4 regions of the Halalkalibacter oceani genome follow, and region 1 is predicted to be linked to each of the others. Evidence: riboswitches for the same ligand, from Rfam matches in the RefSeq annotation. Region 1 holds a riboswitch; each other region holds the start of a gene.
What was found. Region 1 has a riboswitch for thiamine pyrophosphate ahead of thiE (thiamine phosphate synthase). Riboswitches for the same ligand answer to the same signal wherever they lie in the genome.

Region 1 (7,820 bases):
TGCTTGTGTCTTATGATGCTCTTGATGATGTCAGCCTGTACGTCCGGGCAGCTGGAAAGTCATCCTTCACCGGAGCGCTTGACAGAGCTGCCCGAAAAACGCGACGTTCCTAATTCTTTTTTCACCGGCTCCCCTGTTGTACCCCTTTCAGAGACGGAAATAACAGAGGTGACAGGCTGGTATAGGGAAGACGCGGTTTTTTACTTGCAGGAAGATGGCGAGCATTCCAGCGTACATACGTATAATCTGCTTACCGGGGAGTCTGCTGATTTTTTTCAACGTGACGGCTGGGTTGTCAATATCGCCCCCAACGTTGATTACACGCTCTTTGCTGTTCAGCTGGTCACACCGGAGCATGAGGCGGAAGTAGTGATTGTCGACGCAGCAGGCGAGCCGCAGATGACGATCGAGGGGCTTGGCGATGATTATTCGGTTTTCTGGAATCCATACGTGCAGAACCGTTTGCTTGCTGTCGCGTTTTTACCTGATTGGGAGTATGCCGGCTACCTTGTCGATGTAGGGACGAATGAGGTGAAGCCGGTGGAACTGGAGCAGCCTTACGTTCAATGGCTGTCGGAAACAGAGGTTGCTTATCTGTTATGGGATGAATTGGAACCGAATTATCAGGCGCCTTTATACATTGCCAATCTTGAGGACGGCAAAAAGAAGCTTTGGCGGGAGAACGTGATTTCTTTCATGAGCTTTCCCGGACGGCTGTCGCTGATGGTTACGGTTGACAGCGTCTATGATCTGTATTCGAAGTACAGTTTTTTTCGGGAACGCGAGCTGGAGCAGCAGATTGAAATGCCGATTTTGAACACATATTCGGAGCAGTGGTGGATTCCGTTTTACAGCTATGATGCAGCAGGGGAGATTTTTTATTATGCCCGGCCCAAATACAGCGGAGACTTCTTAAGCTATACTGACGGCTTTGAATTAATCGCATATGATGTCGGGACGAATGCCGAGAATAAGCTGGCTGAATTAGAAAGCCACGAGCCAATGCAAATTGCGCCGGATGGCAACTATTTGTTACTTGGCAGCCGCTATGAATCGGTTTTTGACATAGAGCAGGAAGTGCTTGTCCAGCTTTTTGAATAAGTAGCTATGCCATAAGGTCGATTTTTACCTTTTGGCATAGCTACTAAGCACAAAAGTCACGGGGGAGTTCAAGGGGGCAGCGGCTTCGCACGTTACGCGGCTGTCTGAATGAACCCCGTTTTCAGACAGCCTTAAATGATTGTAACGGCTCCGCACGCTGCTTCTAAAAAAACCACACAGCGGTTTTTTTAATTGATTTTTTAAGTGGATCTGTCATAATGAAAGTAGTGAAAAGAGAATCAGCATGTTTAGACTAGGGGTGTCTGCGTAAAGCGGGCTGAGAAAAAGGTGTTCCTTTTACCCTTGTACCTGATCTGGCTCATACCAGCGTAGGGAAGTCGATGCAATTCATCATCTATATTGCAGCCGTATTCCACGTTCGTTGGGATACGGCTTTTCTGCAGACTAAGCAAGGAAGAAAGGTGAGGTTGAATGAAAGACTTTCAGCTATATGCGATTACAGGAGAAGCGTTTCACCCGGGCCGTGATCTTATTGAGGTCATGGAGGAAGCGATTCGCGGCGGAGTTGATATTGTCCAGCTTCGCGATAAAACGAGCAGCAAGCGCGACGTTTTGCAGAAAGCGAAAGCACTGCGCGAACTGACGAAGAAATATGGTGTCCCGTTTATCGTCAATGATCATATCGATGTGGCGCTGGCGGTAGATGCTGATGGGATTCATCTCGGACAGGATGATCTTCCACTCGCTGAGGCGCGTAAGATTGTCGGACCGGATAAAATCATCGGTATTTCCACTCATCAGATCGAGGAGGCGCGTGCTGCGCAAGCGGAAGGGGCCGATTATATCGGCGTCGGGCCGATTTTTGAAACGAAAAGCAAGGTTGATGTCGTTGATCCGGTGACCACTGCCTATATTCAGCAGGTGGCCGCTGAAATTACGATTCCGTTTGTCGCGATCGGCGGGATCAAGCTCCATAACGTCGAGCAGGTGCTGGCGGCCGGGGCGAGCCGGATTTGCATGATTAGTGAAATTGTCGGCGCCGCGGATGTAAAAGCTGTCTGCGAGCAGTTTACGGCGATTCTTGAACGGCATAAGGAGGAAGTCTGATGAAGCTGATCATTAATGGAGAACAACATGAGCTGGCGGCAACGACGCTTGCCGATGTCGTTCAGCATTTTCAATTAGAGCCGCAGCTTGTCGTGACAGAGCTGGACGGTCAGATCATTGACCGGGCTGATTGGGAGACGACCACGCTTGAAGCCGGGATGAAAATTGAGCTTGTACAATTTGTCGGAGGGGGATGAGAAGATGAAGGAGAGTCGATTAACGATTGCCGGCAAGGAGCTGTCCTCGCGCTTTTTTCTTGGGACGGGCCGCTACCCGAACCCGTTTGTCCAAAATGAAGCGATTCGCGCTTCGGAGGCGGAAGTGCTGACTTTCGCGATTCGCCGCGTTAATTTGGAGGCGCCAAATGAGGATGCGATTTTGCAGCATCTTGACGGGATGAGCTTTACGTACCTGCCGAACACGTCGGGGGCGAAAACGGCAGAGGAGGCGATCAGGATTGCCCGTCTGGCCCGGGCGTCAGGCTTAAGCGACTGGATTAAGGTCGAAATCAGCGTTGACGAAAAAACATTGCTGCCTGATCCGATTGAAACGTTAAAAGCAACGGAAGTGCTGGCCGCTGAAGGCTTTGTCGTTCTCCCTTATACGTCGGACGATCCGGTGCTTTGCAAAAAGCTTGAGAATGCCGGAGCGGCGGCCGTGATGCCGGGCGGGGCGCCGATCGGAACGGGGCTCGGCATTTTGAATCCGTACAATTTACAGCTGATTGTCGAGCAGGCGACCGTGCCGATTATCGTCGATGCCGGGCTCGGCTCGGCGATGGATGTCACCCAGGCGATGGAGCTCGGTGCTGATGGAGTGCTGATGAATACTCCTGTCGCCAAGGCGAAGGATCCGGTGAAAATGGCACTGGCGATGAAGCATGCGATCACTGCCGGAAGACTTTCCTATGAAGCCGGGCGCATTCCGAAAAAGAAATATGCGACGGCAAGCAGCGGTTTGACATCCTTGATTTCAAACTAGCAAAGACAACGAGGGGGAATCAATGTGAAGGAGCAAATCCTCATTCTTGGGGGAGGGGTAATCGGGCTTGCGACGGCCTTTGAGCTGAGCCGCCGCGAGTATGACGTAACCGTAGTTGAGAAAGCGTCATGCGGTGGGCAAGCATCTGGAGCAGCAGCCGGGATGCTTGCTCCTTTTTCCGAAATTGGCGAGGACCCGGATGACTTTTTTCAGCTTTGTCTTGACAGCCTGCGCCTTTATCCACGCTGGCAGAGAGACGTGAAGGAAGCAAGCGGGCTGGATTTCGAGTATTCGGAAAGTGGAAGTCTGCACGCGGTCTATCACGAGGCTGAGCTGCTCGGCCTGGAGACACGGCAGGCGTGGCAGCGCCAGTTCGGAGTAGAGGCGGAGATCATTACGGGAGATCGTCTGCGTCAGCTTGAGCCGGATTTATCGGAGCAGATGATCGCCGCGATGCATTACCCGGAGGAAAGCCATTTGTTTGCCCCCGATTATGTCAAAGCGCTTGAGTCAGCCTGTTTGCGCCAGGGCGTGACGATTGCCGAGCAGCTTGAAGAAGTCACGGTCGAACGGTGGCGGGAAGAGATCGTTCTCCGCTCAAAGGCAGGCCGGACCTTTCAGGGGGACAGGCTGATCGTCTGTTCGGGGGCGTGGGCGCAGGAGCTTGAGAATGTTTTTGATCTCCGGATTCCTGTTTATCCGATTCGCGGCCAAATCTGCGCCTATGATCTGCCGGTTGGCCGGATTAACCATATTGTGTACACGAGCCAGGGCTACGTCGTGCCTAAGGCGAATGGAACGCTCGTCAACGGTGCTTCAGAGGATATTGCCGGCTTTCAAACAGAGGTGACGAAAAAAGGAATTGACCGCCTGACAAATTGGAATAAAAACATCTTCCCTTTTTTGCAGGAGATGACGCCATTTCATACATGGGCGGGGTTGCGGCCGGCAACGCAGGACGGCTTTCCTTTACTGGGAGCGCTGCTTGAAGCACCGCATGTCATCTTTGCGACAGGTCATTACCGCAACGGTATTTTGCTCAGCCCGGTGACAGCTAAAGCTGTCGCTGATATTCTTGATGGCAAGCAGAATTATGCGCCGCTCGTTTCATGCAGACCGGAACGCTTTAGTTACTAGGAATTGGAGGAATGGAAGATGACGCTTGCAAAAGCATTGACGATTGCCGGCTCGGACAGCGGGGGCGGAGCCGGCATTCAGGCCGATTTAAAAACATTTCAAGAACTTGATACATTCGGGACGAGCGTCATTACGGCGCTAACGGCCCAAAATACACTCGGTGTTCACGGCGTTTTTCCGCAAACGCTCGAAGCGGTCGAAGCGCAGCTCGATGCCGTCCTGTCTGATATTGGCACAGACGCCGCGAAGACGGGGATGCTGTTTTCAGCGGAGATTATTACCCTTGTCGCCCGAAAGCTGCGGCAGTATGAAGTAAAGCGCCTCGTCGTTGATCCGGTAATGATTGCCAAAGGCGGCGCTTCCCTTCTGCAGGAGGAAGCGGTACAAGCGCTGATTAAAGAGCTGCTGCCGCAGGCGATGGTTATCACCCCGAATTTGCCGGAGGCGGCCAAGATTCTCGGCTGCGAGGAACCGCAGACGCTCGCCGAGATGAAGGAGGCGGCTGTTAAGCTCCATCAGCTCGGGCCGGCCTACATTGTGCTGAAAGGCGGTCATTTGCCGTCCGGCCCGGCGATCGATCTCGTCTATGATGGTCATGAGCTTCACGAGCTGGAGACAGAACGGATTGCGACAAAGCATACGCACGGTACCGGTTGTACATTTGCCGCGGCGATTGCTGCCGAGCTTGCGAAAGAAGCTGCCCCGCTTGAAGCGATTCAAACGGCGAAGGCTTTTATTACAGCGGCGATTACTCATTCACTTGCTATCGGCGGCGGCATCGGCCCGACGAATCACGCGGCCTACCGCCGACTGGCGGGAGAAGCGTAACACAGTGGACTTGGGACGAAGCCGGCTTTGACATTTTTGCAATGGCTTCACGCGCCATAATCTCATTATGAGAAACCCCACTCGTAGCAAGCCTTTCAAAATCAGGCAACGGCTACGCTTATTACTTAGAGGCGGGGATAAAGGGAAAAACAGCCTTTTATCCCCGCCTCTTCATTTCGTTCACGGGGCGAATCCTGTATAATAAAAAAACAGGAGCAAGAGCTAAAGGGGTGGCAATTTGGACATACGGTGGGAGAACGTCGGAAGCGACCGGGTGACGGATATGACCTTTTCAATTGAAGGGGGCCAGCTTGTTACGATCATCGGTCCTTCCGGGGCGGGGAAAAGCAGCCTGCTAAAGCTGATGAACCGTCTGGAAGAACGAAAGAGCGGAATGATTTATTATCGGGACAAGCCAATCACCGACTATGCGATCAAGGATTTGCGCAAACGGATCGGCATGGCGTTTCAAAGCCCGGCTTTGTTTGAAGGAACGGTCGAGGACAATATTTTATACGGACCGCGCTTACATAATCTCAACTGGTCTAAAGCCAGGCTGCTTGATTTGCTTGAAGCGGTTCACCTGACGGAGGATTTTTTGGCGAAGCCGGTCGAGGAGCTGTCAGGCGGTGAACAGCAGCGGGTTTCATTGGCGCGAACGCTCGCCAATGAGCCCGAAGTTCTCTTGCTGGACGAGGTGACAAGCGCCTTGGACCTGCGCAATGCCGCTGTTGTAGAGGAGCTGATCAAGCATTTGCAAAAGCAGGGGAAGACGATTCTGATGGTGACGCATGATCTCGAGCAGGCCGAGCGGCTTGGCGACCTGACGTTTTTCATCGACAATGGACGCCTCGTTGAGCAAAAGGAGTCGGTTGCTTTTTTCGCCAATCCGGAGACGCTGGAAGCACGGCGGTTTCTCTATCGGGATGAAGAAGGAGGGAGCGCCTGATGGCACCGGAGATTTCGAATACGTCGATGCTATTTTTGATTGTTTTTGTTCTTATTCCTCTCTCGCTCTCCTATCTCTATTCGCTGGGATTAGAAAAAAGCATCACCTGGTCGAGCGTGCGCGGCGTGATCCAGCTGTTTTTGATCGGATATTTGCTGACCTTTCTCTTCGGTTTGCAGCCGATCGTCGGCATTCCGCTTATGCTGCTTGTCATGATTACGGTGGCCGGCATACATGCGGCAAAAAAAGGGAGCGGTATTCCGTCGGTCCAGGCGGTTGTGCTGCTGATTCTCTGTGCGGTGGAAGCCGTCGTCCTGACGATGTGGCTCGGCTTCGATATGATTTCCTTCACCGCGGAGCAGGTTATTCCAATGAGCGGGATGATCATCGGCAACAGCATGGTCGCAATCGGGCTGGCGCTTGAGCGGATGAAGCAGGAGTTTCGGCAAAACCACGACCGGCTGCAGGCGGCGCTTGCCCTCGGAGCGACACCGAAGGAGGCTTCGCAGCTTCTGATCCGCAAAATCGTCAAAGCAGCGATGATTCCGAATGTGGACGGATTAAAAACGATCGGTCTCGTTCAGCTGCCGGGGATGATGACGGGGCTCATTTTAGCCGGGGTATCGCCGCATGTGGCGATTCGCTATCAGATTGTGATTTCGCTTAGTATTTTTGTGGCGGTCTCGATCAGCGCGATGCTTGTGACCGTTTTTACATACCGGGCTTTTTATACAAAGCAAATGCAATTGATCCGGATGGAAACAGATTGATCGACAATAAAGGAGTGGCTATATATGTTTCGAGGAAATAAACCGGTTTTAATATTGCCAGGAATTTTGATGGTTGTCATGATACTCGGCGGCTATCATTTCTTGCAGCAGGAAGAGATGATTACGAATGAACAGCTTCCGGAAGTGATGGAGATGGAGGTTGACAAGACCTCGACAGACGATGGCGTGCGGGTTGAAGCGAACTGGGATTGGACGACCATGCCGGAGGAAGGGATGTATGGCGAGGACTATATCGGAATAACCGTCACCGATCCGGCTACCGGCGAACCGCGGTATGATCTCAGCTTCGCAGAGGGACTGCTTGAATTGCGCTATGGCGATCAAGTGATTGAAGAAGCGGAGGGCGTTGCAGTCGATAACGGCATCATTTTTGCTTTTCCGAACAAGGTTGAGGAAAATATGAGCTATGGCAATCTCGGCTCTGTTTCAGTTGAAGTTCTGGGGGCGGGGATTGAGCCGGAGCATATTGAGCTTCACTTTTTGCATACATGGGTGGAGCACAGCCCGCTCGTAAAAGAGGATGCCGCTTTTACAGAACCCGCCTTTGATGGAGCGGCGAATGTGCCGTATTGGGTAACGAGCTACTAGTATAGAAAAGGAAGGATGTCGCGATGAAGGTAAGAGGGCTGTCCTATCAAAAGGGAATCTTCTATATTGGCAAGCAGCACGTGGCCTGCGCCTATCATGAAAAGTCACGGCTGAAAAGCTGGCTGAAGCCTTTAAGCGCCAAAACACTGCTCCTTATGGGGAAGCAGATTTTCTTTTCAATGCCGCTCTGGTTTAAGCTGCTCAGCCTGGTCGTGCTCGGCAGTGTCTTTATTCCAAAGCTGCTTGCGGCTTCTTTTGCCGGATGGGAAGGGTTGCCCTATTATGTGCTGCTTTATTTTATGTTTGGCACCCACTTTATCTTCCCCGCGCAATTGCGCCGCTACCATGGCGCCGAGCATAAAGTGTTCAGCACGAAA
Region 2 (7,820 bases), on a different contig from region 1:
GCCAGTGCCTCTTCACAATAAAAGAAAGAGTGGTAAAAAGGATGAACGCCCCTTCCCCCACTCCCCAAGATCTAAATTTACGTCAAATAGTTGACCACTGCCGCCAATGCCTCTTCACAATCCTCGCCAACTGCCCGAACATTGACTGTATCACCGTTATGAATTTGCAGCGTAATCAGGCCGAGAAAGCTTTTAATATTGACTTCGATCACCTTGCCTCCGACAATTTTCTTAATATACACCTCTGAAGAAAACGGCTGCAAATCTTTACTGAGCTCTACAATCGTCTGTTCCTCTGAAATATTAATTTGAATATCCTTCGTCACTGATTTCACGATAATCGCTCCCTCCCTGTCATTCGTTTAGTCTTACCTTCCCTGCTCTGATTATGATTCTGCTTTGACAACTTCATGCCCGCCAAATTCATTGCGGAGAGCGGCAACGACTTTTCCTGTGAACGTATCCTCTTCCTGGGAACGATAGCGCATCATCAGCGAAAGTGCGATAATTGGTGCCGCTGTTTGTAAATCAAGCGCGGTCTCAACCGTCCATTTCCCTTCTCCAGAAGAATTCATCACCCCGCGGATCTGTTCAAGCTTCGGATCCTTGGAAAAGGCATTCTGCGTAAGCTCCATTAACCAGGAGCGAATGACTGAGCCATGATTCCAAACACGCGCCACTTCCTCATAATCATAATCAAACGGACTTTTTTCAAGAATGTCGAAGCCTTCGGCAATCGCCTGCATCATGCCGTATTCAATGCCATTATGAATCATTTTCAAGAAATGCCCGCTTCCGACCTCACCACAGCCGAGGTAACCATTCTCAATCGTCAGCGCTTTAAACACCGGCTCTAACAATTGAAGCGCTTTCTTGCTTCCCCCTGCCATAATACACGCTCCATGGCGCGCTCCATCTACTCCGCCGCTCGTTCCGACATCGACGAACTCAATCCCCTTTTCATTCAGCGCTGCCGCCCGCCGAAGTGTATCTTTGTAATTGGAATTACCGCCATCAATGATGATATCTCCTTGCTCAAGAAATGGCGCGACACCGGTAATCACGTCTTCCGTAATATCGCCAGCAGGAACCATCAGCCAGACGACACGCGGTTTTTCCAGTTTTGCGATAAGCTCTTGAAACGTATACGCCCCGCTTGCCCCGTGCTCTTCAATTTTATCCACTTGCTCTTTATTGACATCACTGGCGACCACTTTGTAATGGTGATCCAGCAAATTCAATGCGAGATTAAAGCCCATTTTCCCCAGCCCGATCAATCCAATATTCATTCTCTTCAGCTCCTTTAGTCGTTTTAAATTGACAATGAAAAATATTTCTTTATTATAACATTAGGACGAAAAATTATTTTTATCTCTTTTTTTATTATAAGATAATTTTTTTCTTTTTCAATATTTTAATAGAAAAAATATTCTGTATGATATACTAGAACTAAGGAATGAATGCGCTTTCTTATCATCACATCTTAAGCTTACTTTTATCGCGTGCTCATTTATTAACCAGATTGGAGGACATCCTTTGTGAAACAATCGCTCCCTTGTTTAACAAAAATTCGTGCAGCCTATTCTTCTTTAAGTGAAAAGGAAAGGAAGGTAGCTAATTATATTCTACATGATCCGAAGAGAATCATCCATTCAACGATTAATCAGGTCGCCGATGATCTCGACATTGCCGATGCAACCGTTTTTCGCTTTTGCAAACGAATTGGCTTTTCCGGTTTTCAGGCGATGAAAATTGCGCTCGCTTCGGAAATTGTTACCCCTGTCCAGGATATTCATGAAACCATTCAGGAGGATGACGACGAAAAAGCGATCACTGAAAAAGTATTTCGTTCCAATATTCGCACGCTCGAAGATACATTACTCGTGCTGGAATCGACGGTTTTTCAACAGGCTGTGCAGGCGCTGGCCAGTGCAAAAAAAATTGATTTCTACGGCAATGGCGGCTCCGGAATCATCGCGCTTGATGCCCATCACAAGTTCATTCGGACCGGCTTGCCATCGGCCGCCTATCGCGATTCTCATTTTCAGGCGATGTCTGCCTCGCAGCTAACTGAAGATGATGTAGCTGTGTTTATTTCGCATTCAGGTACAAATCGCGATTTGCTTGAAGCGCTTGAGGTCGCCAAAGAAAATGATGTGACGACGATCGGCATTACAAACCTCGCCAAGTCTCCTTTAAGCAAAGGCGTCGATTATGCGCTGTTTACCGTCTCACAGGAAACCGAATTCCGCTCTGAAGCATTGGCCTCAAGACTGGCTCAATTGTGCATCATTGATGCCCTTTATGTCAATGTCAGCATGGCCCGCAAAGAAAAGATGAAAACATCTCTTCAGCGCATGAGGAAAGCCGTTTCCATGAAAAAAATGTAAGAAAGAAGGAAGAGTCACGATGAAACTATATGTAATCGGCCTTGATATCGGGACAACTTCGGTAAAGGCAGTCCTATTCAAGCGCTCCGGCTATGTCGTCGCGGAGCAGGAAGAGCTTTATCCGACCTCTCAGCCTAAGATCGGCTGGTCAGAGCAGAACCCTCTTCAAATTGAGCTGGCGACAATTCAGGCGCTGAAGGTGCTGATCGAAAAGGCGGCTGTTCCCGCCGAGGATATTGCCGCGGTCGGCTTGTCATCGGCGATGCATTCTCTAGTCTGTGTGGATGAAGAGAATAAGCCATTATCGCCGCTGATCACTTGGGCCGACCAGCGCAGTGTCAAACAAGCCGAAGAGCTGCGCTCGCTGTCAGGTTCATCGATCTATTTAAAAACCGGGACACCCCAGCATCCGATGACGCCGCTCGCCAAGCTCCGATGGATGAAGGAAAATGACTACGCGCCTTATCGGCAGGCTGCTAAATTTAAGTCGATGAAAGAGTTCCTTTTAGCACGCTGGTTCCGTGAAGATGTCGTCGACTACGGTGTCGCCTCGGCCTCTGGCCTGTTTAATATTCGTACGAAAAAGTGGGAAGAAGAAGCACTCGCCGCCGCAGGTGTAACCCAAGACCAGCTTTCCGTCCCCGTCCCTCCGACCTATATTTGTCAAGGGCTCCCTCCGTCGCTTGCCGATCAAATCGGGATCAAAAAGGAACTCCCATTTGTCATCGGTTCAAGCGATGGCCCGCTCGCCAATATCGGAACAGGTGCGATTGAGCACGGAGATGTAGCTGTGACAATCGGCACAAGCGGGGCGATCAGACAAATGAGCACCTCCCCGCGCACGGATGAGCAGCAGGAAATCTTTTGCTACAGCGTAGCAGAACAGCTTTGGGTGATGGGCGGGCCAACGAATAACGGCGGCAATGTGTTCCACTGGATGAAAGAGGTGTTAGGTGAGGAGCAGCAGCGGATCGCCCAGCAGAAACAGCTTTCTGCCTATGAATTACTCACCGGGTTAGCCGAAACCTCCAGTCCGGGAGCCAACGGTCTCCTCTTTCTTCCTTATTTGAACGGAGAGCGGGCGCCGATCTGGAATTCACGGGCGCGCGCCAGCTTTATCGGTTTGACGCCGAGTCACACAAAGGCTGATATGATTCGCGCCGGTCTGGAAGGCACGATTTACAGCATCTATCATATCGGCACTGCCCTGAACAGGCTAGCAGGACCGCCTAAGACGCTTCTGGCAAGCGGTGGATTTGCCCGTTCTGCGCTATGGCTGCAAATTCTCGCTGATGTTTTCGGACAGCCGGTCGAGCTTCCGCTTAGTCATCAAAGCTCGGCATGGGGTGCAGCGTGGCTCGCTTTACTGGCGACCGGAGAAGAGTCACGGCTGGACGATATTAAACAATCGATTCCAATGAAAGGAACGATTGAGCCGAACGAGCAGGCGCACCGGCGCTATGCGGAACTGTTCTCGATTTATCAGCAAGCCATTAATGAACTTCACTCTACCTTTCAGCGTTTATCAGCACTGCAGGCACGACTTAAATGATTGTGAAATCTCCCGCTCTATGATACGCTAAAACAAACATCATACATAGAACCACTGGGGGTGCTACATGCTGAGAAAGGCGTTGCCTTAACCCTTTTTACCTGATCTAGATGATGCTAGCGGAGGGAAGTGGGCTTATGCAGACCGGGTATATCAGTCATCTGAGTAAAGCCAGAAAGTCACTTCCGCAAGGGGAGTGATTTTTTTATTTGCTACGAGAATGAAAGAAAAGGAGAGAATCTCATGACATTTACTGACTACTTGTACGAAACAGCAAAACCAATCTGGGAGAAAGGCTATCAGCACCCTTTTGTCCAGGGAATTGGCGATGGCACACTGGAACCTGAACGTTTTTCCTTTTTTATGCGCCAGGATTATGTGTATTTGATTGAATACGCGCGACTGTTTGCCTTAGGCAGCTTAAAGGCGCCTGATTTGTCGACGATGTCGACCTTCGCGAAGCTGCTTGATGCCACGTTGAATATGGAAATGGAGCTTCATCGTCAATACGCGGAAAGGCTCGGAATTTCTCGCGAGGAGCTGGAAGCGACTGAACCTGCTCCGACGACGCTGGCCTATAGCAGTTATATGCTAAACCTTTCCCAGCGTGGTTCTTTAGCCGAGTTAATTGCCGCCCTCCTTCCTTGTGCCTGGAGCTACGGTGAAATCGGCGAACGACTGGCGCAAATCCCCGGGGCAAGCGACCACCCCCTTTACGGAGAATGGGTCAGGATGTATGCTTCGGAAGATTTCAAGGAATTGGCAACATGGCTGATTGACCTTCTTAACGAGCTGGCCGAGGGGAAATCAGAAGCAGAAAAGAAGCAGCTTGAAACCATCTTTATTCATACGAGCAAGTTTGAATACTTATTTTGGGATATGGCCTGGGAACAGGCCGGCTGGACGATTTAACGTAAAAAGAGCCGCCTGGCAGGAGAACAAGCTCCCGGCAGGCGGCCATTTTTCAAACGTCAGCTTCATCCGCTACTGCAATTCCCGCAGCCAGACAAACTGCAAGGGTCCTCCCTCTGTCTTCGCTTCAAAGATCAGCTCATAATCATCAAGCTCATAGACGTACATCCAGTAATCTTCCATCATATTTTGTTCGCTTCGATCAAACGTCCCAAGCTCACGTTTTAAGTCTTCTTCCGTCAGTTGATAGGTTTCAATGTCCATTGCGACGGCCACGCTTTGTCCGCTCATTGGATTTATAAAAAAAGTATGAGGATCATATTGCCAAAACTCCCCGCCTTCATAGGACCCTTTTTCCCGCGGTTGTCCATAAGCCGCAACGATCTGGTCGGCTGATTGACCAAGCTCAATCGACAACGGTTCCAACAAACCATTATAGCCTGCTTCGATCCATTCAAATGTAAGAAAGGCAGCCTCGTCAGTTTCAGCTTTTACCTCGGATTCACCTACTACTTTTCCACAACCGGTCATAATGAAAATAAGCCCGATGATCAACAGATATTTAGCTTTCATCTTTCTCACCTTCCTTTTTTAGCCAAGCTTTTTCATTATATGTAGCCTGTTCAAGATTATATGAGACCATACCCTTATTTTTTTGCGATTAATCTTTTTTATTCCCTTTAGTGCGCAGCCCTTTTTCCACTCAACACTTCCTGTTATGTTAAAATTCAACTGATAGCGGGAGGGGGACAAACGTTTTGAGAAGTGACAGTCGAAATCGGAATGTGGGACGGGACGACTCATTTGACCGGACCTTCGTCGGCAAACCCGGCTGTATGGTTATTTTCCTGCTGGTGATTATTATTGGCTCCATCGTATACATTTATTTTAATTGATTTTGAAAAATTCAGAAAACTGAAAGGCTGTGTCAAGACTTCATGCTTAAGGCAAAAGGGACAAACCGCCCTTTTGTCTTAAGCTCCTTTCTCTACGATAAAACTTCTTCAATAAAGACCGTCGTTTCCTTGGCTAGGTCAATATGCTTCACATCAAAGTCTTCAGAAGCCGAACCGACCATGTGAAAAACGCGAATAATCGGACGCTGTGGCAGTCCTGGATTTTGATCGACAACGATTCCTGTTTCCTTTGTCGATAATTTCACCTGGCTTCCTGTCGGATAAAAAGCCACCGCCCGTAAAAAACGCCACATCACCTCATGGGAAAACTGAATATTCGTTAGCCCAAGCAAATACTCACACGCTTCATACGGGAACATCCCCTTACCTCCATCTTTCGGCGACAGCAGGCGGTCATATGTATTTGTCACCGCGACAATTTTAGACAGGACATGAATTTCTTCATCTTTTAGCTTTCGCGGATAGCCGGTTCCATCCATATTTTCATGATGAGTAAGAGCGATATGAGAAGAAAGCGTACTAATTTCTTTATTTTTCCGCAGCAGATTAAACCCTTTCCACGTATGATCATTCTTCATTGGCTCAAGTTGGCCAGGTGCATCATCGACCACTTTTCCAATATCATGAAGCAATGCTCCTATCGCTAATTCCTGAAGTTTGGTTCGGTCCAAACCCATTTTAATTCCGACAATCGTCGAAAGTATGCAGACATTGACAGAATGAACGTAAAGCTCATTATCCTCCGTGCGAATATCCATAAGAGCGAACAATGTCTGCTGGTTTTGCAATACTTCATCAATGATGGTTGAAATTACCTTCCGAACAGCTTGAAAATCAATATTTTTTCCCGTTTGCACAAGCTGAAAGGAGTCCTGGAGCGTGGAAATGGTTTCTCTTTTCACTCTTTCCGACACAACTTCTTCAAGTTTGACATCTTTTACGCGCTCATCTTTAATATAAATCGCTTTCACTCCCATGCGTCGCAATCGTGAAAGTATCCCGACAGTTAATTGCACATCTTCCTGTAAAAGCACCCGTCCATCACTTGCAAAAATATGCTTCGCCAACCGTTCCCCATGCTGAACATGATCAATTAATGTATATTTCATTCGTTACTCCCTTAACATTCTTTTCCTTTTATTATAGTGGAAGCCTCTTCTGTATACTAGGGATGACTGCAAAGCTGGCAGAGTTTAGTAAAAAAGAGACGTGCCAAAAGGTAGAAAACACCGTTTGACACATCTTTAAAGATACCGATTTCTCTTGCAAAAGAAGCATAGCCGCGCTCTTTCCGGCAGACGGCCCTACTCCTTGCCGGCAGGCTCGTCCTCCAAATCGAACGGCCGCTCTTCTTTTTCAAAATAAACAGTACGGCTCGGAAAAGCTACATGAACGTTTTCTTCCTCCAGTATCTTCAGGATCTCAAGATTAATATTCTCTTTAATCCGATACCATTCAGCCCATACGGTTGTTTTTGTAAAGAAATACAAAAAGATTTCAAGACTTGAATCGTTGAATTCACTAAAGTGAACCATAATGACATCTGGATCAACTTCTTCATGCGATCGCAGCAATGCATCAATTCTTCTCACACAGCGCTCCAGCTTTTCCCGTGGTGTTGAATACGTCACACCAAGCGAGAACGTAATCCTCCGCTTGTTCATTTGCGACCAATTGGTAATGGGTTCATTGGCGAGTGTTGAATTCGGAACGGTAATGACCGAATCCTCAAACGTACGGATTTGCGTACTTCTAAACGTAATATCTTCTACTGTTCCTTCCACAGAGGGCGTCTTGATCCAATCCCCCTTTGAAAATGGCTTTTCCGTAATAATAATGACGCCGCCAAAAAAGTTTCCGATCGTATCCTGTGCCGCAAGGGCAAAGGCGAGGCCGCCGAGCCCCAGTCCGGCAACGAAGCCACTGATGCTGTACCCCCACTCACCGGCGACGACGACGATCACAAGCGCGACGACAGTAAAGCGTAAAATTTTCGACAAAAAAGGGACAAGCATGCTGTCCTCATCAATATCGACCTTACGCGCCATC
Region 3 (7,820 bases), on a different contig from region 1:
TCAGAATATGATCGCGAGAGGGAAGATTGATTTTCCGCAGCCGGATGCGTCGAATATTGGCGGAATTACAGGCTGGTTGAAAGTGGCCAATCTCGCCTATGCTCATAATTTGCCCGTCTGTACCCATGGGATGCAGGAGCTGCATGTCAGCTTAATGGCAGCGATTCCGCACGCTTCCTATATGGAGGTCCACAGCTTCCCGATTGACCAGTATACAACAAGGCCACTCGTGATGAAGGACGGGCGGGCCGTTGCACCTGACATCGCTGGAACAGGGGTGGAATTTAACTGGGAGCTTTTAAAGGATTACCGCCGGACTTTTTAATTGCATCGTTGAAACGGTCGGCTTGCTTTCACAGCTTGGAAGATTCAGCTTCAATTTGGGCTAGTTTGAAGCAAGAGCCTGCTTGCAAATAGTTTGAATTGATTTACAATAGAAACGGAGTCTCTGACTGACTCAATTGTGATGTCATCAAGAAAGACAGTGATCAGTTATGAAGCAACTAAGACGATTTAAGTTTATTGGTGGAAGGTTGATCAAAACCGGAATCGCGGTGTTTGCCGCCGCGAGCCTGTGCCAGCTTTTCGGACTGTCGGCTGTTTTTGCCGTCATCATTGCGATTGTCACCATTGAGCCGACGGTGTCGGCTTCGATAAAAAAAGGAATCGTTCGGCTTCCGGCAGCTCTGATCGGGGCGAGCCTGGCGATGACCTTTGTCTATTTTTTCGGCTATAGCCCGGTTACCTATACGTTGGCAACGGTCAGCACGATTTTTGTTTGCCATAAATTAAGGCTGCAGGCCGGTACGTTGATTGCGACTGTAACAGCGATCGCAATGATTCCGATTACTCAGGATCATTACTTGCTTGCCTTTTTTGAGCGGGCGGGGACGACGACGATTGGGTTGACGGTGTCGACGCTCGTTAATTTTCTCATTCTGCCGGCGAATTATATTACAGAAATTAAAGTACGCAATGACAAACTGTTTGATGAAACAGCTAAGCTTTTCGAGCTGCGCTGTAAAGAAGTGATTGACAAGCAGCGAAGTTCATCAAAAGACAGTCAGAAGATGCACCGTCAGCTAACAAGTCAATTGGGCAAATCATTTCAGCTATGCCAGTATCAACGCGAAGAATGGAAATTTCATCGTTATAAAACAGGGGAGCTGCGAATTTTTTTTCATGAATATCGCAAGCTGGAACATCTCCAGCAAATTCAGTTTCATCTGGCAAATGTCCTCTCCCTTCCGCTTGGCAATCTGGCTTTTTCGCCGGAAAAAAAGCAGCTTTTGCTGCAGACAATCGACTCAACCGCCGCTATTTTGCGGACGAAGGATCACTATATTCCTGCAGAGCATTATGAGCTGATCGAGCAGCTTGATCAGCATTTTTGGTATTCAAAACATGAAGCGGCCGTCCCTTTGGCAAAGGCTTTTCATCATCATTTTTCTGCGGAGACGATTTTGCTGTATGTGATTCTCTCGATTCATGATGTCTTGGAAGAGCTGGAGCGGATGGCGCGCAAAGCAGAGAAACGAAACAGAGAAGAGCTACAGGCGTTTTCAGCTGAGGACAGCTAGCCGAGCTGTTGGAATTTTCTGATTGCCTTTTTTATTGCGGTGTGGTACAACTACTTGTAGACAAAATAATTATATTGATCATCACTACTAGGGGTGCTTTTGTTAAAAGCTGAGAGAGACGGCTGTCTTAACCCTTATAACCTGATCTAGTTCGTACTAGCGGAGGGAAGAAGTGTGGAACGAGTTCTTTGGACAGAATTGATCTGTTTGTGATAGACGTGAACCACTTCTCTTGTCAGGGGTGGTTTTTTGTTTTGTCTAAATAAGAGAGGAGGGAATGATGTGACGACGATCGCTGAATTGCTTTCGAAAGTAGAGGAGCGGCGGGAGGAACTGATTGAGCTGGCCAAAACGCTCATTTCCTTTGAAACGCCTGCACCACCGGCGCGGAATACGAAAGAGGCGCAGGCTTTTGTTGCTCGTTTTTTGGAAGAACACGGCTTTTCGATTGAGATGTGGGACGTCTATCCAGGCGATCCAAATGTCATCGGCATTCGAAAAGGAACAGAAGCGGAGGCGCATAAGAGCTTAATTGTGAACGGTCATATTGATGTCGCCGAAATCAGCCCGGATGAAAAATGGGAGCTTGATCCGTTCACGCCGTTTGTACGCAACGGACGGTTATATGGCCGGGGTGCGGCGGATATGAAGGGCGGTCTGGCCGGGGCGTTATTCGCGGTCTCGTTGCTTGATCAAGCTGGAATCGCCTTGCCGGGCGACTTGATTTTTCAGTCGGTGATCGGTGAAGAGGTTGGCGAGGCCGGGACACTGGAATGCTGTAAGCGAGGCAGCACGGCGGATTTTGCGGTTGTTGTCGACACGAGCGACCTCCATATTCAAGGGCAGGGCGGCGTAATTACCGGATGGATTACGGTGAAAAGTGAAAAGACCTACCATGATGCGACACGACGGCAAATGATTCATGCCGGCGGCCAGGTTGTTGCCGCGAGTGCAATTGAAAAGATGATGAAGCTCATTAGCGGTTTACAGGAGCTGGAGCGCCATTGGGCGATTACGAAAAGCTATCCCGGCTTCGCGCCAGGCGCAAATACGATTAATCCGGCTGTGATTGAAGGGGGCCGGCATGCCGCTTTTATTGCCGATGAATGCCGGCTCTGGATTACGGTGCATTTCTATCCAGATGAAACGCATGAAGAGGTGGCGCGTGAGATTGAAGAGCATCTGGTAAAGGTCGCAAGCGGCGATGTCTGGCTGCGCGACAATCCGCCGACTTTTTCGTGGGGCGGCAGCTCAATGATTGAAGATCGTGGCGAAATTTTCCCTTCGCTTGAAATTGATCCGGCTGACCCGGGCGTCCGGTTGCTCGCGGCGTCGCATCAAACGGTTATTGGCCGTGAAGCGGAAATCGATGTCAGCCCGACAGTGACCGATGGCGGCTGGCTTGGTGAGGCGGGAATTCCGACTGTTATTTATGGGCCGGGAGATTTGATGAATGCGCACGCTGTTAACGAAAGCGTCGCGGTGGAGCAGCTCGTCGACTACACGAAGGTTTTATTGCAATTTATCTATCAATGGACGCACGAGAAGAAGTAGACAAGGAGTGGAGAGAAAACGATGAAAAAATGGATCATAGCGAGTTTGATGACAGCAAGTATGATGTTGCTGGCAGCGTGCGGAGGAGAGGAGCAGGCGCCAACTGAAGAGGCGGCAGAAGGGCAAAGTCCAGAAGCCGGGCAGGAAGCTGAGCTGGCCAAAATTGATATTATGCTTGACTGGTACCCGAATGCGGTGCACAGCTTCCTCTATGTCGCCCAGGATCAGGGATTCTTTGAGGAGGAAGGACTTGATGTGGAGATTCATTTTCCAACGAACCCGACCGATCCGATCAATTTAGCTGCTGCCGGGCAAATGACGCTTGGCATCACCTACCAGCCGGATGTTGTTGTCGCCCGCGCAACGCAGGACGTTCCGGTCAAGGCTGTGGCGGCGATTGTCCGCTCGCCGCTTAACCATGCTGTCTTTTTGGAGGATAGCAGCATTCAATCACCGAAGGATTTAGAAGGAAAGCAGGTTGGCTATCCGGGCATTCCGTTGAATGAGTCGATTTTAAAAACAATTGTCCAGCACGATGGTGGAAATCCTGATGATGTGCAAATGATTGATGTCGGATTTGAATTAGGGTCATCGATTGTAAGCGGCCAGGTGGATGCCGTGCTGGGGGCGTACATCAATCATGAAGTGCCGGTGCTGCGGCATAATGGCTATGAAACCCGCTATTTTAATCCGGTCGACTACGGAGTGCCAAGCTATTATGAGCTTGTCGTCGTCACGAACGATCAGACTTGGCAGGAGCGTGAGGCGGATATTGCTGCTTTCTGGCGCGCCGCAACAAAAGGGTATCAATATATGACCGAGCAGCCGGAGGAAGCGTTAGCGATTCTCTTCGCAGAACAGGATGAAGCGAATTTTCCTTTAATTGAGGAAGTCGAGCAGGAAAGCCTCGACATTCTTTTACCGAAAATGGCCTCTGACTCAGGCTTCGGCAGCCAGGACGAAGCCGCATGGCAGGAAACGATTGACTGGATGCTCGATTATGAGTTGATTGAACAGGCTCCAGAGCTTGCTGATATCTATGTAAATTTGGCAGAAGAGTGATGCCGGGAGTTTAACGGACCGTGGACAAGCGCCGGGGCAGTTTCAAAAGGGAGATGAACCTTTTGGGAACAGCCTTTCGGGCGCTTTTTTTTCTAAGAGGGCAATCCGATGTTGCTTACGGAGAGGGAACAGTCCTGTGCCTTGTTGCGATAAACCCGTAAAAGACGTTTAACAAGCCTGTTGGCGGTGAATAAGCGTTAATGGAGGTGTTTTGGATGAAATATTTGTTAATAATGGTGCTGATTGCCGTAAGCGTGGCGTGTTCAAGCACCGGACCTGAGGAAAGTGGCAGCGAACCGATGCAAGAGGACGCGGCTGAAGCAAATGGCGGGGAGACTGAGCAGGCAGAAGAGGGTGAGCCGGTTGAAGTGATCGCCGAGCAGCTGGAGGTGCCGTGGGCGATTGCAAAATCAGGAGAGACGATCTTTGTAACCGAGCGTAATGGAAGCATTGTTACGATTGAAGAGGGACAAGAAGAAAGAGCGGATGTCGTGCTTGAGCATGAAGTGCTGGCAGAAGGAGAAGGTGGTCTGCTTGGCTTTGTGCTGTCGCCGGATTATGCCGAGGATGGCCGTGCTTTTGTTTATCATACGTATGAGGAAGATAATGAAATCTTGAATCGAATTGCGGTCATCAGCCAGTCAGAGGATGGACAGTGGATAGAGGAAGAAGAGCTGCTTGCCGGGATTCCAGGCGGAACCATTCACAATGGCGGTCGGCTGGCGCTTGGACCGGATGAAAAGCTGTACGCGACAACAGGGGATGCCGGGATCGAGGAGCTGGCGCAGGAGCGTGAGGCGATGGCGGGAACGATTCTTAGGCTTGAGCTTGATGGAACGGTTCCGGAAGACAATCCATGGGAAGATTCCTATGTCTATTCCTATGGTCACCGCAATCCGCAAGGGCTGGCCTGGGATGGAGCCGGGACGCTTTACAGCAGCGAGCACGGCTCAAACGCGCATGATGAAATCAACCTGATCGAACCGGGCGCCAATTACGGCTGGCCGATCGTCAGAGGTGATGAGACGGAAGAAGGCTTGAGCGCTCCTCTAATTCATTCCGGTGAAGACACATGGGCTCCTTCGGGAGTGGCTATTGCCGGAGATGTCCTGTATGTAGCCGGACTCCGCGGGGAAGGAATTTACGCCCTCAACCTGGAGACGGCCGAGTTTACGACATGGCTTGAAGGCTATGGGAGAATTCGTGATCTCTTTGTTGACGGGCAGTCGCTCTATTTTATGACGAATAATCGTGATGGAAGAGGAGTTTCGCAGGATTCTGACGATTATGTAATAAAAGTTGACCTTGAACAGCAAGAAAGATAGATGCAATAGTTAGAAAAATCAATTATGCTGGAAAGGAGTGGATAAGAAGGAAAAGGAGAGATTATGATGCGATATAAGCAGTTGGGGAAAAGCGGTCTGTTAGTGTCTGAGCTCTGCCTTGGGACGATGACGTTCGGCAATGAAGTCAATGAGGCAGATTCAATTGAAATGATCCATCGTTTTCTTGATCGTGGCGGCAATTTTCTTGATACCGCCGATGTGTATGTCAAAGGAGAATCAGAGCGTATTGTCGGCAAAGCGATCAAAGACAGACGCAGTGAAGTCGTACTGGCGACAAAGGTCAGGATGCGCGTCGGTGAAGGGCCGAATGATTTCGGTTATTCCCGTCACCGGATCATGGAAGGAGTCGACCAGAGCCTGAGGCGGCTCGAAACGGATTATATTGACCTTTACCAGCTCCATGTATGGGATAATCTTACGCCGATTGAAGAAGCAGTGCGCGCCCTCGATGATCTTGTCCGGTCCGGGAAGGTACGCTACATCGGCTGCTCTAATTTTTTGGCGTGGCAAATGATGAAAGCTTTGTCGTACAGTGAATTTCACAACCTGGCCCGCTTTATTTCGATTCAGCCGCAGTACAGCCTGATCAATCGCGAAATTGACCGGGAGATGCTTCCGCTTTGCAAAGAAGAAACCGTCGGCGTGATTCCGTGGGCTCCTCTCGGCGGCGGCTTTTTAACAGGAAAGTATCAAAAAGGGGAAACCCCTGCATCGGGCCGGCTGTCGAGAGGCGTAGGCGAATCGAGCTGGGAAAAGCGCGCGCTTGAGAAAAACTTTACGATCCTTGAGGAGGTTTGTGACGTAGCGGCCGAGACCGGTAAAACGCCGGCCCAGGTTGCGCTCAACTGGCTGCTGCAAAAGGAAGAGATCACCTCCCCTATTTTCGGAGCGACAAGCTTTGATCAATTTGAAGAAAACATCGGCAGTATTGGCTGGCAGCTCACTTCTGAACAATGGCAGAAGCTTGATGAGGTCAGCAGGCTGCCGAGTGAATATCCACAGCGTTTTCTTGAAAAGTTCGCCCGCTAACTGAGCAACTGTCAGCGGCCATCGTTCCGTTCTAACTGTTTTTTAGTCTTTCTACATATAGATAAGTAATGGCATGTGGTCAGCTATGAAGAAAGGGTGGTAATGATGAGCGAAGAAGCAAAAAGGCGAGTAAAGCAACAATTCAGCCGAAATGCGAATGAGTATGTGAAGAGCCGGTCGCACGCCCAAAGCAGTGACCTGGATCAATTGCTTGAATGGCTTCAGCCAGATGACGCGGCGATCGCGTTGGACATTGCGACAGGTGGGGGACATGTGGCGAAAAAGCTGGCGCCAGCAGTGACACAGGTTGTCGCCGCCGATTTGACAGAGGGAATGCTCGCTAATACGAGACAGCATTTACAGCAGATCGGAAATATCTTCTATGTCTTGGCCGATGCCGAAGCGCTGCCGTTTTTGGAACAGAGCTTTGACATTGTCACATGCCGCATCGCCCCGCACCATTTCCCGGATCCGGAAGCTTTTGTGAGAGAGGCAGAGCGAGTGCTGAAGCCGGGCGGCCGCTTCCTGCTTATCGACAATGTAGTGCCGGACGATGACCAGTTGGCAACCTTCATGAACACATTTGAAAAAAAGCGTGACCATAGCCATGTCCGCTGCTTATCTGTGAAAGAATGGAGCAGCTTGATTGACAGCGCACAGCTCGTTGTCACGCGGAAAGAGCTGAAAAAGAAAACGTACGACTATCCTGTATGGGTGAAAAGAACGACGGAGAACGCGGAGCAAGTATATGAGGTCAACCGTTATATTGAGGCAGCGGATCCGGTTTGCAAGTCATATTATCAAGTTCAGGAAGAAGGCGGAAACATTCGAGCGGTTACGGTTGACGAAATGGTGCTTATGGCTGAAAAAAGTTAGTAGTAGAGGAGGGGGACACTGCTCGAGGAAACAGTTTCATACAAGTTTGTTGAGGGAGGACTCTTATGATTTATCATCAGGAGTCCTTTTTGGTACGTAGCTTTTCAAGCAATCGGAAGTAGCCTTCGTCTGTTCCAATATCAAAGCGCTCTCCTAACCCTCCCTGTCCATAGCTGATTGTCTTTTGCAACATACTCTTTATGGCATCGGTTAGTTGATATTCACCTTTGCTATCTGGTTTTACTTTTTTTAAAAATGAGAAAATCTCTGGATGAAAAATATAACGACCAATTACTGCTAAATTTGATGGAGGCGATGAGGAAGGTTTTTCGACAATATCAAGGAGTTCATACAGGTTTTCTTCCACTTTCCT
Region 4 (7,820 bases), on a different contig from region 1:
TATCCTTGGTCTGTTAATGGTGTTCCTGCCTGCTATGATTCAGCCGTATGTGAGAGAAATCACAGGTAATGACAACATCGCCGTCGGTCATTTCGGCTCATTCGGCTATTTCACCGCGGGCTTTATCGGCAAAAGAATCGGAGACAAAGCGAAATCAACAGAGGATATTAAAGTACCGAAATCACTCGGTTTCCTGCGTGACACTTCCGTGGCGATGTCGCTGACGATGGCGATCCTGTTTTTAATCGTCGCTCCAATCGCCGGAAAAGGCTATATCGAGACCGAATTAAGTGACGGGGTTAACTTCCTTGTCTTCTCTCTTATTCAGGCGATCACCTTTGCCGCCGGGGTCTATGTTGTCCTCGCCGGGGTGCGGATGCTGATTGCTGAAATTGTTCCGGCGTTTAAAGGGATTGCTGACAAAGTCGTCAAAGACGCGAAACCGGCTCTCGATTGTCCAGCCGTCTTCCCGTTCGCACCAAATGCGGTTATTATCGGCTTCCTGTTCAGCTTCCTTGCCGGCTTGATTTCGATGTTTTTGCTGCCGCTGTTCGGCCTTAAAATCATCGTACCCGGCCTGATTCCTCACTTCTTCACCGGCGCGGCTGCCGGGGTTTTCGGGAATGCGACCGGCGGGAGACGCGGCGCGATGATCGGCGCGTTTGCCAACGGCCTGCTGATCTCCTTCTTACCGGCGCTTCTCCTGCCGGTTCTCGGATCGCTCGGCTTTGAAGGCACAACCTTCGGCGACTCGGATTTCGGGATTGTCGGGATTCTCTTGAGCTTCCTGATTCAGCTCTTTTCTTAGAAGGGGCGCGCGAAGCCGACGCTCTTCCGCGAATATAAAAAACGCTGTTTCCCTGTGAGGGGAGCAGCGTTTTTTTTTCAGATGACAAGCCGTTCTAAAAGCCTATTCACGCTCTCCTTCATAAACCGTCAGCTTCTCTTCGATTGCCGTCCGCGCTCTTGCTTTCGGAATTTCATTGAAATACCCGAGATGCAAAAAGCCGGCAATTTTTTCTCCGGGCTGTACCCCTAATAGCTGCCGAACCTTCGGGTCATAAATATGAGGGTTCGTTTTCCAGACAACGCCGAGCTGACGTTCCCAGGCAAGCAGCTGAAAGTTCTGAATCAGGGCGCCGATCGCGCCGAAATTTTCGTCCCATTGCTTTTGTCTTGGATCTTCCTCCATGATGACGATTAAAAAAGCCGCCGGACTGCTGAAATAAGCCCGTCTGTTTTCTTGCATCTCAGCCGGAAATGTTTTCACCAGCTTTTCCACAAACTCCGCCTTCTCCTCTGTCGGCACATAAATGAAGCGCCACGGCTCCCGTAATCCATGATTTGGCGCCCAAACAGCATCCCGTAAAAGCTCCTTAACAAGCTCTGTCGGCACGGCTTGATCTGTGTATCCATTTTTGATCGAACGTCGTTCGCGAATCAGTTTCGCTAAATCGGTACTCATGCTCAAACCACCTTATTAATTAATATAATGATAATCATTATCACTCAACTATTTCATTTTAATTGATTCTATTTTCATTGTCCACGTCTTATCCCTTTTTTCTTTATAGATAAAAAAAGTCCCATCCATACTGGCAAAAAAAGCTGCCTTCACCAGTTCTATGCACCGGTAAAGACAGCCTCCAATTTATTGATAGACACTTCCGCTCGACCGCTTAAACTCTTCGGCCTTTTCCTTCATCCCTTGCTCAATCGCTTCTTTCGTATCAAGCTTGTTCTCCTTCGCATATTCGCGAATGTCCTGAGAGATCCGCATGCTGCAAAATTTCGGCCCGCACATCGAGCAGAAATGAGCTGTCTTCGCCCCTTCGGCAGGCAAGGTTTCATCATGAAACTCCAGCGCTCGTTCGGGATCAAGTGCCAAATGAAATTGATCGCGCCAGCGGAATTCAAAGCGGGCTTTTGATAGCGCGTCATCCCTTTTCTGTGCCCCCGGATGGCCCTTCGCCAAGTCCGCGGCATGGGCAGCAATCTTATAGGTGATTACCCCTTCGCGGACGTCATCGCGATTCGGCAGGCCGAGATGCTCCTTTGGCGTTATATAGCAAAGCATCGCAGTTCCGTACCAGCCAATCATCGCCGCGCCAATTGCCGATGTAATATGGTCATAGCCCGGCGCGATGTCGGTTGTCAGCGGGCCAAGCGTGTAAAAAGGCGCCTCCTGACACACTTCCAGCTGCTTCTCCATATTTTCTTTTATTAAATGCATCGGCACATGCCCCGGTCCTTCGACCATCACTTGAACATCGTGCTCCCAGGCGATTTTCGTTAATTCTCCCAACGTTTCTAATTCAGCAAACTGCGCCTCATCATTTGCATCGGCGATTGCCCCCGGACGCAAGCCGTCTCCCAATGAGAACGCAATGTCATAGGTCTTCATAATTTCGCAGATTTCTTCAAAATGAGTATACAGGAAATTCTCCTGATGATGGTAGAGGCACCATTGGGCCATGATTGAGCCTCCACGCGAGACGATTCCCGTTAAGCGCTTCGCTGTTAACGGCACGTAGCGTAAAAGGACGCCAGCATGAATCGTGAAATAATCGACTCCCTGCTCCGCCTGCTCGATCAATGTATCGCGGTATACCTCCCATGTGAGATCTTCAGCGACTCCTTTCACTTTTTCCAGCGCCTGATAAATCGGCACTGTCCCGACCGGAACCGCCGAGTTGCGAATGATCCATTCCCGGGTCGTATGAATGTTTTTTCCTGTAGAAAGATCCATAATCGTATCGGCCCCCCAACGGGTCGCCCAGGTCATTTTTTCAACCTCTTGCTCAATCGAAGAAGAAACAGCGGAGTTGCCGATATTCGCGTTAATTTTCACATGAAAGTTTCGTCCGATGATCATCGGCTCCGTTTCGGGGTGGTTGATATTAGCTGGGATAATCGCCCTCCCCCTTGCCACTTCCTCTCGGACAAATTCCGGCTTCAGATTCTCCCTGATCGCGATAAACTCCATTTCAGGTGTAATGATTCCCTTTTTCGCGTAGTGCAGCTGGGTGACATTTTGTCCTTTTTTCGCGCGTAACGGCTTCCGCTTTAAACCTGGAAAGACGCGGTGATTCGCTCTTGGATCATCCTTGTCCTGATAGCCGTTATCCTCCGGCTTGATTTCACGCCCTTCATATTCCTCCACATCGCCACGCTCTTCAATCCACCCTCGTCTAATCGCCGGAAGCCCCTTTTCCATATTCACTGTATAATCCGGATCGGTATACGGCCCACTCGTATCATAAACACGGAGAGGAGGGTTCTCTTCTTCCCCAAAGCTGCCCGTTGTCGGACTCAGTTCAATCTCCCTCATCGGTACGTTAAGATCGGGCCTGGAGCCATTGACATACACCTTCTTACTCCCGGCAAAGCTGGACATAATGGACATGTTTTTTTCGTTTAATGAAGATGTCGACATAAAAAAAATCTCTCCTTTACATTTTAAGTGTGAAAGGACGAGATCTGGCACAACGGCGTGAAGGCTGTGCATTGCCTTCTTCGCGTGACATCGTCAGACTGACGCTGCCTATCTAAAAAGCCGGATCCATCACGTAAACGAATGGACCCGGCTCATGCAAACAGATGTATGTGCTGTTATTATGCTAACTTCCCCACGCTGGTATGAGCCAGATCAGGTCCCAAGGGTCAAGAAACTTCAACGTGTTTCTTTCTCAGCCCACCTCATTGGACTCCCCCAGTTATTGCTTATTCAATTTACCCTCAGTATACAGAAGTCCCGCTCAAATGAAAAGAAAAATTTTACTATTTGTTCAAGTACCAGAAAAAGCAGCTTTTTCCCGGCGGGCTTTTCTTCCATGAAAGAAATAATAGAGCCCCGTTGATAATAGGACAAGGACTGAGCAGGCCAGATAAATATCGGCATATTCTAAATATGTCGCCATAATACCTAATAGAAATGAACCGATGGCGAACCCGGAATCAAACAATACAAAAAACGTTGCTGTGGCAACCCCTGCCCGTTCAGGCGGTGAAGCTTGAATGGCGATTGCCTGAAAGCTTGAAAACAACGTACCAAATCCAAGCCCAATCAGCCCTCCGGCGAGCAAGAGCATCCATCCTGATCCCACTTGGCTCAAAACCAAAACGCCGACAGCAAATACGATGATGCATGGATAAATCACTTTATTTTCTCCATACAGATCAAACCAGCGTCCTGTAAATGGTCTGGAAATTAACAGAAAGGTTGCGTAGACGACAAAGAAAAAGCTCGAAGCCTGAATCAGATTCAGCTCTTCGGCATAAACCGAGATAAACGAAAGGACGCCTGAATAAACAAATGCCAGAACAAAAGCAACAATCGCAATCGGGAACGTTCTTTTTTCAAAAAATTGAGCGAGACTAACCCGCTGTTTGACCGCGGCCACTTCTGCGGAAGCCGCGCTTTTATCCGCTACGTTGACAAGCAATGCACAGATGAGGGCAAGACAAGAAAAAACGGCGCATAATACCATTAAAAAAGTGTAGCCCCACGAATGAATAAAAGAAAGACCTAAAAAAGGGCCAATCACCATGGCAAGATTCATGAAAGTCGCATAATAGCCCATTCCTTCTCCACGCCGTTCCCTTGGGATAACGGTGGCGACAATCCCCCCGGTCGCGGTCGTCGCGATGCCAAAGCCGACCCCGTGCAAAATCCGCAGCACCAACAAAAGAAAAATCGTCGAGGCAAAAAAGTATAAAAATGAACCTGCTACAAAAATAAGAGTACCGATTAGTAACGTTTTCTTTTGTCCGACTGATTGCAGCCAATTTCCGGCGAATGGCCGAAAGACAATCGCGGCAATAACGAATAAAGCGGCGTTCAACCCGATCGATTGACCTCCGCCCGCCAGGCTCTCCACAATATAAATCGGCAATGTCACCATCAGCATATAAAAAATTAAAAAGATAAAAAAGCTCGCTAATGAAATACTAATAAAATCCTTCGTCCAAAGCTTTGTTTTCCCCATTCCTTTTCACTTCTTTCCCAATTCTTCTCCAACAAAAAAACAGCCATTAAAAGAGGAATCAAGGGCTGTCTCAAAAGTCCTCAAATTATCACAATCGTTTCGGGCGCTACCCGCATGGAAAAGAGCCCCGCGCTCTCTCCATGCTTGTAAACCGTAACGCTTCGTCCTTTTTTTATTCAGGGATGTATGGCAGCTCACCGTTTTTTGGTATGTTGATAACATGCGTATCCGTATAAGCAAGAAGACCTTCTTTTCCATATTCCCGCCCGATTCCCGACTGCTTCACACCACCGAACGGAAAGCGGACATCCAGCCCTTGTACAGCTGCTGTATTAATCATCGTCGTCCCTGCCTGGATATGCTTCGCCACCTTAATCGCGTGCTCTTCTTCTCCCCAAACTGAACTCGTCAGTCCATAAATACTATCATTTGCCAGCTCAATCGCATGTCTGTCATCATCAAAAGGTAATATCGGGACGGTTGGGCCAAACTGCTCCTCGACCACGATCGGATCATGATAATCCGCCTCCAGCACGACCGTCGGCTGCATGAAATAGCCTTCATTGAACAGCTCTTCATCTACGATCCTGCCCAGCTTGATCACTGTTGCCCCTTTGCTCTCGGCACCATCAATTAAGCTCTGGACATACTCCGCCTGCTTCTTATTGTTCACCGGGCCGATGGTGACTTCTTTATTAAACGGGTCACCTACTCGAATCCATTTATTCGCCGCTTCAATATACTTCTCAACAAAGCGGTCATAAATGGAACGGTGAACGTAGATTCGTTTGGCGATCATACATATTTGCCCCGCCGTTAAAAAGTTGGAAATCACAATGCGCCGCATTGCTCTCTCATCCTCAACATCGAAGTCCTCTAAAACAACCGCCGCATCATTTCCACCCAACTCAAGCGTCATCTTCTTGATCGTATCGGCAGCGGCTTTCATGATATGCTTCGCGGTCTCCGTTCCTCCCGTAAAGGCAATTTTCGCCACCTTCGGATTCGACGTCAATTCGACACCGACATCCGTTTCCCCGTGCACGAGATTCAGAACACCCTTTGGCAGCTCGCCGGCGATGATTTCAATGACTTTGCTGACAGCTAAAGGCGCTAACGGACTCGGCTTCAACACCATCGTGTTCCCCGCCAGAAGAGCCGGGGCAATTTTAATCGTTGACAAGGATAGCGGATAATTCCACGGTGTAATCGCCGATACGACCCCGATCCCGTCCCGGGCGATAATCGTTTTCCCACTCTCATGCTCTTGGACTTCATTTTTCAATACTTCTTTTGCATGTTCGCAGGCAAACTCCATCCAGGCAAGTGAAACACCGATTTCACCTTCCGAATCATACAGCGGCTTTCCGTGTTCCTTTGATAAGAGATGCGCAATGTCCGGCGCGGCCTCTTTCATCCTCTGAATCGCGCTTTTCATCCGCTCGATCCGCTCGTCTATCGCCGTTTCCGTCCAACCCGGAAAAGCGCCGTAAGCCGCCTCTATCGCCTGGACGGCCTCCTCACGGGTATTAACCGGCGCGTAACCGACAATCTCACTCGGCCGGGTCGGGTTTTCACGAGGGGCCTGCTTTTCCGACCTTATTTTTTCACCATTAATAATCGCTTCAGCTATAAATGCTTGATCTGACATGCTTGACCGTCCTTTCTAAAGAGACAGGATATAATTGACTACATTATGTGTAGTTTGTTCCTCCCTCTTTCGCCTCTATACTCATCATCAATTGAGAATATATGGCAGCGGTCAATTTTCTTTGTTGCTATAGCAACTATAGAAAAAGATCTCGGTCGAGTCAACTATCCTGCTTCGTTACCCTTCCTCGACCTTGTTCCACGCCCGGTTATGAATCAAATAAATTTGTTTCGCTAAAAAGGCCGGGGTGTACGGCATGTCGTTTTTCAGCCAGGCGACGATCGTTCCGATTAAAGCGGCAGAATCATACCAGATGAAAACCTCCATTTGAATTCCGGCCTTCAGCAGCTTGGATTCACGTCCCTTGCTCTCTTCGCCATTATCCTTATGCAACGCTCGGCTATACCGACCTGACCGATGCAACGCCTTATGCCTTCCTTATTCTGTTGTATACTGGCAGTCGAATTGGGATGGCGCTGTTTTTGATGCCGGTTCAGACAGCAGGGCTAAATCAGCTTCCGGCAAAGCCTTCATGTCCACGGCACGGCGATTTCCAATACAGTTAGACAAGTAGCCGGCGCCATAGGGACATCTTTGCTCGTAACGATTATGACAAGCAGAACAAATACTCACCTCGAAAAAATGACAACAGGCGCGGCAAATGCTGGAGAAGAAAGCCACCTGCTAATGGAAGCCTCCATTCAGGGAATCAATGACGCTTATTTCACCATTCTTCTTCTCGGCTTTATTAGTTTGGTTCTCTCCTTCTTTATTAAGCGCGCGAGCCAGGCTTCCGGGGAGATCCTTGATGCAAAGGAACAAACGGCAAGCAGATCGTAAAAGCAGACACAAATCCGTTGTGAAGAAGCTGCTGAAAATCGTACGTTTTCAGCAGCTTTTTCGTAATAAGCGTAGCCGTTGCCTGATTTTGCGGGTTTTGCCCTTTGCTTAAGAGCACTTATTCGGCTTCCCTTACCTCTTCATCTTCTAACACTGTCTCATACTCATCGACTACGGCCCTGCCATTCTCCTCACGAAAAGAAATCACTTCTACACTTTTGTAGTAACGCGGTTCGCTCGTTTGCGTGAGATATGTGATCATCACCGAATGCTCGTCTTTCCGCTCTATCTCAAATTCCACAACCCATGGGCTTGAGCAGCAAAGGACATAGTTCCAGTCC

Region 2: linked by a shared signal. The riboswitch ahead of tenA (thiaminase II) and the one ahead of thiE (thiamine phosphate synthase) in region 1 are both predicted to bind thiamine pyrophosphate.
Region 3: linked by a shared signal. The riboswitch ahead of ABMB67_RS03230 (acetylornithine deacetylase) and the one ahead of thiE (thiamine phosphate synthase) in region 1 are both predicted to bind thiamine pyrophosphate.
Region 4: linked by a shared signal. The riboswitch ahead of thiC (phosphomethylpyrimidine synthase ThiC) and the one ahead of thiE (thiamine phosphate synthase) in region 1 are both predicted to bind thiamine pyrophosphate.

Annotation. Positions count from the first base shown of each region.
Region 1 is NZ_JBEPKD010000002.1:112,584-120,403, reverse strand. Features, by position in the region: gene ABMB67_RS04055 (YqgU-like beta propeller domain-containing protein) at 1-1,101, shown strand, start outside; TPP riboswitch at 1,347-1,454, shown strand; gene thiE (thiamine phosphate synthase) at 1,534-2,169, shown strand; gene thiS (sulfur carrier protein ThiS) at 2,169-2,366, shown strand; gene ABMB67_RS04040 (thiazole synthase) at 2,371-3,150, shown strand; gene thiO (glycine oxidase ThiO) at 3,175-4,287, shown strand; gene thiD (bifunctional hydroxymethylpyrimidine kinase/phosphomethylpyrimidine kinase) at 4,306-5,115, shown strand; gene ABMB67_RS04025 (ABC transporter ATP-binding protein) at 5,354-6,064, shown strand; gene ABMB67_RS04020 (ABC transporter permease) at 6,064-6,834, shown strand; gene ABMB67_RS04015 (hypothetical protein) at 6,859-7,443, shown strand; partial or broken gene ABMB67_RS04010 (DUF1385 domain-containing protein) at 7,467-7,820, shown strand, end outside.
Region 2 is NZ_JBEPKD010000003.1:258,285-266,104, forward strand. Features, by position in the region: gene ABMB67_RS06425 (HPr family phosphocarrier protein) at 78-335, opposite strand; gene gnd (phosphogluconate dehydrogenase (NAD(+)-dependent, decarboxylating)) at 387-1,298, opposite strand; gene ABMB67_RS06435 (MurR/RpiR family transcriptional regulator) at 1,539-2,390, shown strand; gene ABMB67_RS06440 (gluconokinase) at 2,410-3,942, shown strand; TPP riboswitch at 3,989-4,087, shown strand; gene tenA (thiaminase II) at 4,186-4,854, shown strand; gene ABMB67_RS06450 (hypothetical protein) at 4,927-5,427, opposite strand; gene ABMB67_RS06455 (hypothetical protein) at 5,613-5,750, shown strand; gene ABMB67_RS06460 (HD-GYP domain-containing protein) at 5,843-6,880, opposite strand; gene ABMB67_RS06465 (mechanosensitive ion channel family protein) at 7,076-7,820, opposite strand, start outside.
Region 3 is NZ_JBEPKD010000001.1:640,381-648,200, reverse strand. Features, by position in the region: gene ABMB67_RS03240 (mandelate racemase/muconate lactonizing enzyme family protein) at 1-325, shown strand, start outside; gene ABMB67_RS03235 (FUSC family protein) at 495-1,580, shown strand; TPP riboswitch at 1,660-1,765, shown strand; gene ABMB67_RS03230 (acetylornithine deacetylase) at 1,863-3,134, shown strand; gene ABMB67_RS03225 (ABC transporter substrate-binding protein) at 3,156-4,196, shown strand; gene ABMB67_RS03220 (PQQ-dependent sugar dehydrogenase) at 4,412-5,521, shown strand; gene ABMB67_RS03215 (aldo/keto reductase) at 5,588-6,571, shown strand; gene ABMB67_RS03210 (class I SAM-dependent methyltransferase) at 6,677-7,447, shown strand; gene ABMB67_RS03205 (UTP--glucose-1-phosphate uridylyltransferase) at 7,524-7,820, opposite strand, start outside.
Region 4 is NZ_JBEPKD010000004.1:190,066-197,885, forward strand. Features, by position in the region: gene ulaA (PTS ascorbate transporter subunit IIC) at 1-808, shown strand, start outside; gene ABMB67_RS07430 (nitroreductase family protein) at 911-1,465, opposite strand; gene thiC (phosphomethylpyrimidine synthase ThiC) at 1,652-3,436, opposite strand; TPP riboswitch at 3,610-3,724, opposite strand; gene ABMB67_RS07440 (MFS transporter) at 3,789-4,988, opposite strand; gene ABMB67_RS07445 (aldehyde dehydrogenase family protein) at 5,161-6,639, opposite strand; gene ABMB67_RS07450 (TetR-like C-terminal domain-containing protein) at 6,817-7,062, opposite strand; gene ABMB67_RS07455 (hypothetical protein) at 7,234-7,479, shown strand; gene ABMB67_RS07460 (hypothetical protein) at 7,598-7,820, opposite strand, start outside.